4 regions of the Gordonia sp. ALPHA1B1 genome follow, and region 4 is predicted to be linked to each of the others. Evidence: predicted binding sites of a transcription regulator. Region 4 holds the regulator's gene; each other region holds the start of a gene.

What was found. The regulator LexA, encoded in region 4, represses DNA repair genes until DNA is damaged. The targets are predictions, from matches to a motif close to CGAACANNTGTTCG.
Region 1: a site for LexA is predicted at 1,495-1,508, ahead of FFS52_RS10830 (HNH endonuclease signature motif containing protein). Genes of this name have one in related genera too.
Region 2: a site for LexA is predicted at 885-898, ahead of FFS52_RS10600 (HNH endonuclease signature motif containing protein). Genes of this name have one in related genera too.
Region 3: a site for LexA is predicted at 1,814-1,827, ahead of FFS52_RS17035 (HNH endonuclease signature motif containing protein). Genes of this name have one in related genera too.

The regions. Positions count from the first base shown of each region.
Region 1 is NZ_SCOC01000012.1:149,343-152,370, reverse strand. It holds gene FFS52_RS10830 (HNH endonuclease signature motif containing protein) at 1-1,464, opposite strand, end outside; tRNA gene FFS52_RS10825 (tRNA-Gly) at 1,717-1,790, shown strand; gene FFS52_RS10820 (YdcF family protein) at 1,834-2,895, opposite strand.
Region 2 is NZ_SCOC01000012.1:101,003-104,030, forward strand. It holds gene FFS52_RS23675 (hypothetical protein) at 120-284, opposite strand; gene FFS52_RS10600 (HNH endonuclease signature motif containing protein) at 923-2,761, shown strand; gene FFS52_RS10605 (serine/threonine-protein kinase) at 2,758-3,028, opposite strand, start outside.
Region 3 is NZ_SCOC01000027.1:16,544-19,571, reverse strand. It holds gene FFS52_RS17040 (zinc-binding alcohol dehydrogenase family protein) at 1-138, shown strand, start outside; gene FFS52_RS17035 (HNH endonuclease signature motif containing protein) at 164-1,783, opposite strand; gene selB (selenocysteine-specific translation elongation factor) at 1,986-3,028, opposite strand, start outside.
Region 4 is NZ_SCOC01000003.1:41,305-44,332, reverse strand. It holds gene nrdR (transcriptional regulator NrdR) at 1-316, opposite strand, end outside; gene FFS52_RS02565 (LysM peptidoglycan-binding domain-containing protein) at 416-955, opposite strand; gene lexA (transcriptional repressor LexA) at 1,180-1,884, shown strand; gene FFS52_RS02555 (putative PEP-binding protein) at 1,862-3,028, opposite strand, start outside.

The sequences.
Region 1 (3,028 bases), on a different contig from region 4:
CCCTCCGCTCTCCGGTGCCGCTGTACTGCGCCGCCGCCGGACATCAGCGCGCATCCGGTCGAAGATGGCGTCGGTGCGATGGGCGTGGTTGATCCGCGGCGTCGACGACGGGTGCGCGCGGGGCGGGTGCCAGACGGCGCGGCCGGCGTCGACCCCTTCGGTGGCGATGGTGGTGGCCCACTGATCCACCCCGGTGCCGACCACTCGGTTATGTGGTGGGCAGGCGGTCGCGAGGGTGTCGAGGTCGGTGGATCCGTGGTGGGCGTCCCACTCGACGACGTGGTGGATCTCGCAGTCGAACGACGGCCGCGTGCATCCCGGGAAGGTGCAGCCGCCGTCGCGGGCGACCGCGGCGATTCGTTGTGCGCGCGAGGCCAATCGCCTGGACCGCCCGAGGTAGAGCACCTCACTGGAGTGGTCCCGGAACACCGCGAGATGGTGCTGCGCGTCCGCGGCGAGATCGATGGCGTCCTTGATGGGCAGGAGGGTTCCCGTCGCGGTCCGTGCCGGGTCGCCGGCCGCGTCGCGCAGCGCCGATTCGGTGATGGAGACGACGAGGTGTGGCGGCAGCCCGTGGTGCGAACCCCCGAGCGCGCCGGCGTCGAGCACGAAGCGCAGCATGGCGCGCAACGCGTCGTGGTTCCGCTTCTCGGTCGTGCGCTCGTCGCGTCCGGCAGCGGCGGCCAGCGCGTCGGGGTCCGCGGCGGCGGGGTTCCCGGTGGGCGACTCGGGATCGGCGGGATTGTTCATCCCGGGAGCGGCCCACACCGACAAGACGACGTCGAACATGGCGCGCGTCACGGGGTCAAGCGTTGCGGTCAGCCGGGACATCAGTTGGGCGTCTTGCGGCCCGAGTTTGAGGCCGCGGTTGCGGGCGCGGTCGCGATCGTCTGTGATGGTTCCGTCGGGGTCGAGGTGGGCCAGGATGCGGGCGCCGAGATCACGGAGTGACGACGGGTCGTACTCGCGTGCGTAGTGCGCGAGCGTTGCCTCGGCGGCTTCCCTGTCGGCAGGGTCCACGTCGGCGGGGATCTTGCGCATCACCTCGATGACGACGTCGACGTGGCGTCCCGAGATCTCGCCGTCGGCAACACCTTTGGCGGTCTCGGGGAAGCGCGGTTCGAGCGGCACCCCCTGCATGTCCGGAAACCTGCCCAAGGCCCAGACCCGGTTCATCAGGCGGGTCGCCTCGCCGCGCCGGTGCAGACCATGGCAGAGGAAGTTGGAGACGGTCTGGCACCCCATCTTCCGGTACGCCGACCGCTCGTCGATGTCGACGATGTGATCGGTGAACAGCGACAGCAACCGTCGTTCGGCACGCTCGTGCTCGATCGCGACCTGTAAGAGGTCAGTGTCGGAGCAATCCGTGGACTGCGTCTCGGCGATCTCGTCCATAAGTGCATGCAGGCGCTTGTACTGGTCGAGAAGAAGTGGTGGTGCTGCAGATGGCTCGGTAGAAGCCATGATTTCATCCCCCGTCATCATGGCTTTACTCGAAACTACGTTCGAGACTACCGGCCGGTCGTCCAGCGCGCAACCCCGTCCCGCGAATTATTCTGCGTCGCAACCGAATCGCGTCGGCCCGCCGATACCCGGTCTCGCCCAGATGTCGCGGTTCGTTGCGCCTCACGCCACGATCTGCGACATCTGCGAGTGCTGACGACCGGACCGGCCACGGGTTTGCTAGGCTGTCGTTCGCGAGTCCGGCACTCGCACGCCGATGTAGTTCAATGGCAGAACATCAGCTTCCCAAGCTGAATACGCGGGTTCGATTCCCGTCATCGGCTCCACCATCACGGGGTCCGCAAGGCACTCCCCTGGTCCACTGACGGACTAGCCGAAGAGAGCCACAGCGGTGCCGGAGATCAGTGGCACGCTGAGCAGGAAGACGACGACTCCGTTGATCCATCGGTGGTCACGCAGAACCGCCAAGAACTCACGGACCTGGGCGTTGGGGACGAAGTATCGCGCGGTGTGGGCGCCGGTCGAGAATCCGTCGATCCCGGCAGACCGCATGAGCATCGCTCCGCGGAAGGCGTGATAGCCGCTCGTCACCACCGCGACCGGTTCGGTCACTCCACGCTCGTCGAGCACACGCCTCGAGTACCGGAGGTTCTCCGCGGTGTCGGTGGATCGGTCCTCGAGTGCGATGGCATCACGATCGACGCCCTTCGAGACGAGGTACTCGGCCATCGCCGCGGCCTCCGACAGCCGCTCGTCGCCACCTCTGCCTCCGGAGCAGATGATCAGCGGGTCCAGGCCGGAAGGCCGGGCCAGATCATAGATCTCGCGACCGCGGTCGAGTCGTGACGCCAGCAGCGGACCGACGCGGGACCCGTCGAGCAGACCGGCACCCAGGACGATGATCGCGCCGACCTTCGCCCGTCGCGCCCGCCACCTGCTCCACCGGCCGTACAGCCACGACCAGAGAAGCAGCGAGGCGAACACGAACCCCAGGTAGCCGGCCGGCATCCCCACCGCCAGAAGGAAGTTGAGCAGCGCGTTGCTCGTCGACACGTCGAACCATCCGACGATGATCCCGAGCAGGACAGCGAGCGCGTAACCGGACAGGAGTGCACCCAGGAGCGCCGACAGCAGGTTCGATGGACGGCGCCCCTCTCGGCGCAGAAGCGTCACGCCGTTGGCGATCAACGACACCCCGAGAATGAGGATGGCAAGCAGCGCAACGAGTCCGAGGGCCACGATGACGACCGCCGGCGCGAGAACCAAGCCGTCGTCGTCGACGCCACTGTCCACGGCCGCGATCACCGCGGCGAGCATCACGCCCGACAAGCCCGCGGTCAGCAGGATGCCGGGGCTCAGACGACGTGGGTCCTGCCATGCGAGCACCGCGCTCGCGATGAGCAGCACTGCAGCAACTATCAGTACCCCCATCACGAGCACGATGGTGTCACAGGTGTCGCGCAGGTCGGCAAATGAGGAATGCGCCCGGCGGCTCTAACTCGATCTCGGCGCACACGAAACGTTTCTCCGTACCCATTCTCGGACGCGATCGAAACCGCGCCGC
Region 2 (3,028 bases), on a different contig from region 4:
TGCCGGGTCCGCTGGGCATCGGTCCGCCTCTGTTGACGCGAAGCTCAGACGTGCGAGTAGTTGTGCGAATAGCGACCGCTGGGCGGGGACGCCCGAGATCAACGGGTGGATGACCATGGTCACCCGCCCGAGATCAACGGGTGGATGACCATGGTCACGGTGTCGCCGAAGAACGCCCCGTCGATCTCTTCGCGATGTAACGGGCGAGCGCTGCCGATCATCTCGGGCACTGCCGGATCGGTGTCGGCGACAGCCTCGTCGGAGGCCTGGGTCAGACCGGCCAACTGCGAGGGGCCACGACGACCTCGTCGGTCGCCGGGGTCACCAGTGCGTTCTCGGTGTCCTCGGTGTACCAACCGGCCGGGTCGGCTATCAGGACCAGGAACCGGATTTGGTGGTCTCTGTGCTGACGACGATCGCGGCCCTAGAGCTACCGACCTCCCGCCGACGACGGCATCGATGAGCGTGCCGTAATACTCATGACCGAAGGTGGTTTCGAGGGCGGTGTCAGTATTGGCATGGTGTTTGTCCTATGAACGAGACAGCCATCAGCGGTGATGACGCAAGTTTGTTGGTTTGCGGGTGGTCGCCGATCACGGATTCGGAATAATGGTGCAGCACAGCAGATTTACGTGGACCATGGACGCCTCAGGCGTCGACATTGCGTCCGAAACTCATCAGATACTCGAAGGTTGACATGAAAGCTCGGAAGGGAGGACGAGCGTCGGGGAAGCGCGGCGGGCCGCTGAGCTCGGGCAGCGATCGGACAAGTGCCAGGATGGTTCGAGACGAAGTGTCGTGCCCCTACCACGCGCCACCGACAGGATGCGCTCTGCGACTTGACCACGAAAAGCATTGCGCACCAGAGGCATAGCAGCTACACTCGAACATGTATTCGCGCAAATGTCTCCGGGGGGTGACCATGTCTGACGAATCCGCTACGCCGCAACCGCGCGCCGTCGAGCTGGTGGCCGAGCTGCACGCGACCCTCGACAAACTGCAGACCGTCGACTTGTCCCCATGCACCGACGAAGAGCTGATGGAAGTCGCCGCCGCGACCGAATGCGCCATCGCTCGAACCACTTACGCCGGCGACCGACAGATCGCTGAGGTCGAGGCTCGCGATCTACCCCGCAAGACCGGCTGCCGCACTCTCATGCAGTTCATGACCCACCGGCTGCGGATCTCCAACCCGCTGCGTCGACGCAAGCAGCTGAACGCCACCGCCGCGCTGACTTGCCTCAACGGCGACCGTCTCGAACCTGAACACCCCACGCTGGCAGAGGCTTTCGCCAAGGGTGCCGTGGGAACCGGGCACGTCCAGGCCGCCATCGACGTCCTCGACCAGATCCCGCATGCTGTCGAACACGACATCAAGGTCGCCGCCGAGCGACAGATGGCCGAGATCGCCGAAGCTCACACGCCTGCCGAGATCACCCAGCTCGGCTCGCGGCTGCTTGCCCACCTCGATCCCGACGGAACCCTGGCCGACGACACCGACCAGAAAAGGCGCCGCGGCCTGTGGATCGGCCGGCAACGAGCCGATGGCACCGCCAAGATATCGGGCACCCTGACACCCGCACTCGCCGCCCGACTGACCATGATGTTCGCGGTGTGGGGCAAACCCGGACTCAACAACCCCGATGACCCCGCCTCACCCCAAGGCCCGGCCGGCACCGCCGACCCCGACGCCCTGACCGCCGCAGCCGACCGCGACGGCCGCACCCTCGCCCAGACCAATCACGACGCACTCGACGCCGCATTCGCCGCCGGATTCGCCGACGGAACACTCGGCACCTCGCACCGCGGCCTGCCCGTGCAACTGATCATCAAAGCCGACCTCGGGGACCTGATCCGCGAAGCCGGACTGGCGACCACCGCCACGGGAACCCTGCTGCCCATCCGGGACTTGATCGCGATGGCCGGTGACGTCCAACCGTGGTTGGCGATCTTCAAAGACGCCACCACTGTGCCGCTGCACTTCGGACGGGGCAAACGTCTGGCCACCCGCGAACAGCGCCTCGTCTCTTTCGCCCGTCCCGACGGGGAAGTGTGTTCGGCACCCGGGTGCGATCAGCCCGCCACCCACGTCGAGCTTCATCACGCCGAACGAGACTGGGCCAAGGGCGGTCTCACCGACATTGACGACCTCGCCCCCGCGTGTCCGCGCCACAACCGGATGGTCGGTGACCAGCCCGGCCAGTACACCACGCACATCGAGCGCTCTGGACCTGATGAAGGCCGCTGCGTCTGGCGATTGAACGCCGAACCCGGCGCCCCACCCAATCCCGGTCGCCTGAACCGCCGACCCGACATACCGCGGCGGTTCACGACACACCTGAACACCGTGCGCGACGAGATTCACGGGCCACCACCCCGAGGGTTTCGCGGGCTCGGTCGCCGGACCCTTCGTGACGCGCCCTCCGCAAGCTCCGGGCGCTCCTCAGGGAGCAGGGGTGACGCGCTCTCCGCAAGCTCCGGGCGCTCCTCAGGGAGCAGGGGTGACGCGCCCTCCGCAAGCTCCGGGCGCTCCTCAGGGAACCGGGCTGACGCGCCTTCCGCAAGCTCCGCAGGGAGCAGGGGGCCCGACGATCGAGCGCGCCGCTCATGGCTGAAAACCAGCCACGTCATCGACGTCCGACCGCCACTGCGCGTGCGTCGCAGCACCCGTCCGTCACCGGTCGAGGCCCACCTCGCGGAGCTCCTGGGCGAAGACCCGCTCGTGCGCAACGCAGCAGGGACGTTCTTCGGACAGCCCTAGAACAACGTATTCGGCCGGACGTAGTTGGCGAGGTCGACGAGCATGAACCGGTGGTCCCGGTTGGTGCGGGTCAGGCGGGCCAGCTGGCGCAGCGAACGTTCGGTGCCGGTGCGAATGCCGTACTCGGTGAACGGGAAGCCGAGCAGCGTCGAGGGCTCGTTGTCCTGCTTGGCATCGTCGGGATTGTCGTGGATCCAGCCCAGTGCGGTGCCCAGCACGATGAGCAGCATCCGGGCCTTGCGCGGTTCGGTGTCCGGGATCTGCTCG
Region 3 (3,028 bases), on a different contig from region 4:
GCCGAACTCGTCGACGCCGGCAAGATCCGCAGCACTGTCAATCGTGAACTCTTGGGTTGCACGATCGACAATCTCCGTACAGCACACCAGGTCTCCGAATCCGGAGGGGCGATCGGCAAGGTGGTCCTCACACGCTGACCACTGCGGATGAGCAGGCGGACCTTCACCAGGTCGCGAGTAACTCCATGAGGTGTGCTTCGACGAGGGACGGCCGGGGTGTGCGAGGTCCGGGTCGTGGTGGCCGGTAGTCGATGACGTGGCTGGTTTTCAACCATGATCGGCGCGCGTCATGTGGGCGTGGCTCATCGCCGGACGTGGTGCGTCCGTGGACCTCTCGCCGCACCTGTGCCAGGTGGGCGTGCAACCGCCTGGGTATGTCGGGTCGGCGGTTGAGGTGTTCGGGGTTGGGCGGTGCGCCGGGTTCGGCGTTCAACCGCCACAGGCAGCGGCCTTCGTCGGGTCCGGATCGGGCGATGCGGGTGGTGTATTGGCCGGGCTGGTCGCCGACCATGCGGTTGTGACGGGGACAGGCCGGGGCGAGGTCGTCGATGTCGGTGAGACCGCCCTTGGCCCAGTCTCGTTCGGCGTGATGAAGCTCGATGTGGGTCGCGGGTTGATCGCACCCGGGTGCCGAACACACTTCCCCGTCGGGACGGGCGAAGGAGACCAGGCGTTGTTCGCGGGTGGCGAGTCGTTTCCCGCGCCCGAAGTGCAGGGGGACGGTGGTGGCGTCTTTGAAGATCGCGAGCCAGGGTTGCATGTCGGCGGCCATCGCGATCAGGTCCCGGATGGGCAGCAGGGTTCCGGTGGCGGTGGTGGCGAGTCCGGCTTCGCGGATGAGGTCGTTGAGGTCGGCTTTGATGATCAGTTGCACGGGTAGCCCTCGGTGCGAGGTGCCGAGTGTTCCGTCGGCGAAGCCTGCGGCGAGTGCGGCGTCGAGGGCGTCGTGATTGGTCTGGGCGAGGGTGCGGCCGTCGCGGTCGGCTGCGGTGGCCAGGGCGTCGGGGTCGGCGGTGCCGGCCGGTCCGCTGGGTGAGGCGGGGTCGTCGGGGTTGTTGAGTCCGGGTTTGCCCCACACGGCGAACATCATGGTGAGTCGGGCGGCGAGTGCGGGTGTCAGGGTGCCCGATATTTTGGCGGTGCCATCGGCGCGTTGCCGACCGATCCACAGGCCGCGGCGTCGTTTCTGGTCGGTGTCGTCTGACAGGGTGCCGTCGGGGTCGAGGTGGGCAAGCAGCCGCGCGCCGAGTTGGGTGATGTCGGCGGGCGTGTGGTCGGCGGCGATCTCGGCCATCTGTCGCTCGGCGGCGACCTTGATGTCGTGGTCGACGGCGGCCGGGATGCGGTCGAGGACGTCCACTGTGGCCTGCACGTGCGCGGTGCCGACCGCGCCTTGTGCGAAAGCTTCGGCGAGGTAGGGGTATTCGGGTGGGAGGACCTCGCCGCCGAGGCTGGTCCGGTGGGCGGTGGCGTCCATGTGCTTACGGCGGCGCATCGGGTTCGAGACTCGTAGCCGGTGCGTCATGAACTGCATGAGGGTGCGGCAGCCGGCCTTGCGGGGCAGGTCGCGGGCCTCGACCTGATCGATCTGCCGGTCACCGGCGACGGTCAGACGCGCGATGGCGCGTTCGGTCTCCTCGGCCACTTCAGCGAGTTCAGTGTCGGTACACGGCGACAGATCCACCGACTGCAACTTGTCCAGGGTGCGATGCAGATCGGCCACCAACTCGACCACACGAGGCGAAGGCGCGTCGGTGTCGCCGACCTGCTGGGAATCGAACATGACGGTCACCTCCCCCGAGAACCGTTGCTGCGAATGTAGGTTCGAGTGTACACCAATCCAGACGTGCGGCAAGTCCAAAAATACTGTTGTGCAACGATATTCGTTGATGTCGACTTGTCGGTGTCGTGTGGTAGGGGCCTCGGACGGAAGCTCTTCCCGCGATGCACGCGGCGACCTGTCCGACAGGACCACCGCCCGTTGCTCAGCGCACGACCTCCCGGTGCCCGGCGTCAAGACGGCGGGTCCAACCGCGGGCGTCGAGGTACTCCAGTAGCGGAATGACCACGCGCCGAGAGGTTCCGAGCGCCTGGCGGGCGGTGCTGGTGGTGAACGGCTGATCGAGCGAGGCGAGGGTGCGCATCGCCAGGGCGGGGGCAGTCGGCAACAACACGACACCGTCGCGCAATCGGAGAATCCGGCCCGTGCGCTCGGCGGCGGCGAGTTCTCGGGCGCCCAGGCCGAGTGCGGTGAGGTCATCGGCCTCGGGTGCACGGAACGGGTGGTCGGCGAGCCGGCGCTCCAGTGCGCTGACCGCGTCGTCGGCATCACCCAGGGAGGGCTTGTGACCCGGGACCGCCAGGTGCCCGTCGGACGACGACAGCTCGGCTTCCGAGATGACGGTCGCCAGCAGCGTCGTGTCCGGAAGCCCGAGCAGGGCAGGTGCGCCGGACGCGGACAGCCCCGCCGACAACGGATCTCGGTCGTGTAGATCGACAACGGCGGCGCGGAGTCGCTCGGTCCAGGCGGTGAGGGAGGTTTCGGCGACCCACCACTCGCCGATCACTCGTACGCCGTGGGGTGTGGGCTCGGCGTCGTCGACCAGGCCGAGTCGCGTCAGATCGGTGACGCGCATCGCGCCACGCCGATGCACTTCTTCGGCGGCCCCGGCGTCGTCGGACATGGCCGCCAGCGAGGCCGCGCGTCGCGTCGCGTCGCCCCGCCGGGTCAGCGCCGGGGGATCGGGGTGCAGCACGACGCCGCCGCCGACGATACGTTGGCCGGGATCGCGCAGGACCAGCCGATCGCCCCGCGACATCGGCACGGCGCGCGCGAGGGTCACACGCGCGTGGTCGCCGTCGAAGGGGCGCAACCGGACCGGTAGCGCCGCTGTGCCGATGTGCGCGACGAGGTGTTCCGGTGCCTCCTCGAAGGACATTCCGCTCACGCGCCGGACATCAGCGACAGCAGAGGTGTGCCAGGCTCCGGGCGTCACGAGTGCGTCGCCACGCGAGACGTCGTCGACGC
Region 4 (3,028 bases):
CGACCTCGTTGCTGGGGATCTCGGCCGATCCACTGGCGCGCACCGTGTCCTCGACCTGCTGGGCGAGTTGCGCGAGCGCGTCCTCGGCGACGTGGCGGCCCTGACAGGCTCGCCGCACGCCGCGCATGACCTTCTCCCGGCTGAATGGTTCGGTCACGCCGTTGCGTTTGACCACCGCGAGCACGGCGCTCTCCACGGTCGAGAACCGGCGACCGCACTCCACACAGGAGCGACGGCGGCGGATGGCCTGCCCTTCATCTGCGACACGCGAGTCGATGACCTTGGTGTCGTCGTTCTTGCAGAAGGGGCAGCGCATCGTGTCCTCACGCAGGTCGCGGGACGCTGGAACGCACCCGAAGCGTGCGCCCCGCCGCTTGTCGGCCGGCCCCTGTGACATCGAGGATACCGCCCGGCCTCAGCGGTACCGGGGGGTGAGCAGGGGCTGGCCCACCTGCAGCGCGCTCGACCCCAGATCGTTCATCGCGACGATCTCGTCGATCACGACCTCGCGCGGCATCTCGGGTGCCACCCGGCCGGCGATCGAGCTGAGCGAGTCCCCCGAGCGCACGTGGACGACCTCGGCACTCACGGCGGACGGGGTCAGCGAGTCCGAGTAGTTCTGGCCCACGACACCGAACACCCACACGACGAACGCCAGCCCGACGCCGGCGAGGAGCGCGACCGCGGTGCGGCGGCGGCGACGGAACACCGCCGCGTCGGGTCCGACCGGGCCACGCCCGCGCACCCCGACCGGAGAGCCACAGTGGGTGCCGCCCACCCGTGGGGTCACCGGCGACGCACCCCGCGGTCGGGTGCCGGCCGGCCGGTTGTCTACCGGGCGGCCGCCGTCGGACAGCGGGGCGCGCGTCCGGACCCGATCGGCGCGGTCGGTGGGGGGCCGGACAGCGTCGGGACGGTCGGTGCGGACGGGAGCGACGAGAGTGGCGGTGCGCATGGTGCCCTCCGGTGTTCTGGTGTCTGGATCGTGCGGGGTGTGGCGGTCGGTGTTCGAACATCGATCAGATGTTCGATGCACTGATGTTCGAATTTGTAGCACGACGTCCCGACAAAGTCTCGCGACACATCGAACAAATGTTTGAGGTGCCGGTCGCACTCCGCTAGGCTCGGACCCGGCGCAAGCCATCTACCAGCACGTTCCGAAGACGAGAGGAACCGAACATGAGTGACACCGGCGATAGGCGCGGCCGAGCGCGGGGCGCCGACGACGAGGCCCCGTTCGACGCCGCCGCCGCCGAGGCCTCACTCACCCCGCGACAGGCCGGGGTCCTGGAGGTGATCCGCCGCTCGGTGCGCGAGCGCGGTTATCCGCCGAGCATCCGGGAGATCGGCGACGAGGTCGGCCTGGCCTCGACGTCGTCGGTGGCCCATCAGTTGCGGACGCTGGAACGCAAGGGGCTGCTCAAGCGCGACGCGAACCGTCCCCGTGCGGTCAACATCGCCCCGAGTGACACCCCGTCGCCGGACACCCCGTCGGCCGGTCAGCTGCCCGAGCCGACCTTCGTGCCGGTTCTCGGCCGAATCGCGGCCGGCGGTCCGATCCTGGCCGAGGAGGCCGTCGAGGACGTCTTCCCGCTGCCCCGTGAGCTGGTCGGCGAGGGATCTCTCTTCCTGTTGCGCGTCGTCGGCGAGTCGATGATCGACGCCGCGATCTGCGACGGCGACTGGGTCGTGGTCCGGCAGCAGAACGTCGCCGACAACGGCGACATCGTCGCGGCCATGATCGACGGCGAGGCCACCGTGAAGACCTTCAAGCGTCAGGGCCCCAACGTCTGGCTCATGCCGCACAACGAACTGTTCGATCCGATCCCGGGCAACGATGCCGTCATCCTCGGCAAGGTCGTCACCGTGATGCGGCGAGTCTGACCTCTCCACCGACCGAACCGTCGAGCACCGCCGCGGCAGCCTCGCGCGCCGCGGCGGGATCCGAGGTGGCCAGGGCAGCCTCGGCGGCGGCCCGGCAGTCCGGTGCGGACACCTCGCCGAGCCGGGCCCCCACGGCCGCGGCAGCAGCCGGCGCGCTGGACAGCGAGGTGACCCCGAGACCGACGAGCACGCAGGCGAGGTTCGGATCGGCGGCGGCCTCGCCGCACACCCCGACCGGCTTTCCCTGACGTGCACCCGCTGCCGCGACACCCGCGATGAGGCTCAACACGGCCGGTTGCCACGGGTCGGTCAGTCCGGCGAGATCGGCCGACATCCGGTCGGCCGCCATCGTGTACTGGGTCAGATCGTTGGTGCCGATGGATACGAAGTCCACCTCGGCGAGGACGGCTTCGGCCAGGATCGCCGCCGCGGGCACCTCGATCATCACCCCGGCGACCAGACCACGGCCGCGGACCTCGGCGGCGAAGGTGCGCGCCTCCGCCGGCGAGGCGATCATCGGCGCCATGACCCACGGCGCGACGGCCGACCCCGACGCGGCCTGCGCGATCGCGTCGAGCTGATGCGCGCGGATCTCGGGGTGCGCCAGCGCGATCCGATCGCCCCGCACGCCGAGCGCTGGGTTCGATTCGTCGGGATGGGTCACGAACCGGAGCGGTTTGTCGGACCCGGCGTCGAGGGTGCGGATGACCACCTTCTGCCCGTCGAACGCATCGAGCACCTCCCGGTAGATCGCGGCCTGCTCGTCCACCGACGGTTCGTCGGCACGCTCGAGGAACGCGAGTTCGGTGCGGAAGAGCCCGACGCCCTCGACGGGGTACCCGGCCGCGGCGCGTGCCGACGATCCGTCGGCGACGTTGGCGAGCACCGCCACGGCCACCCCGTCGGCGGTCTGCCCCGGACCGGTCCAGCCGGCGACGAGTGCGGCATGCCGCCGATCCTCGTCGACGCGAGCCCGGGCCGCCTCCGCATCGGGCTCCACCTCGATTCGCCCGGTGCTGCCGTCGACGAGAACGGTTGTGCCGGGCTCGATCTCGTCCAGGTCGGCCACCGCCACCACGCACGGGATCCCCAGCTGGCGCGCGATGATCGCGGTGTGGCTGGTCGGTCCGCCGAGGCGGGTGAC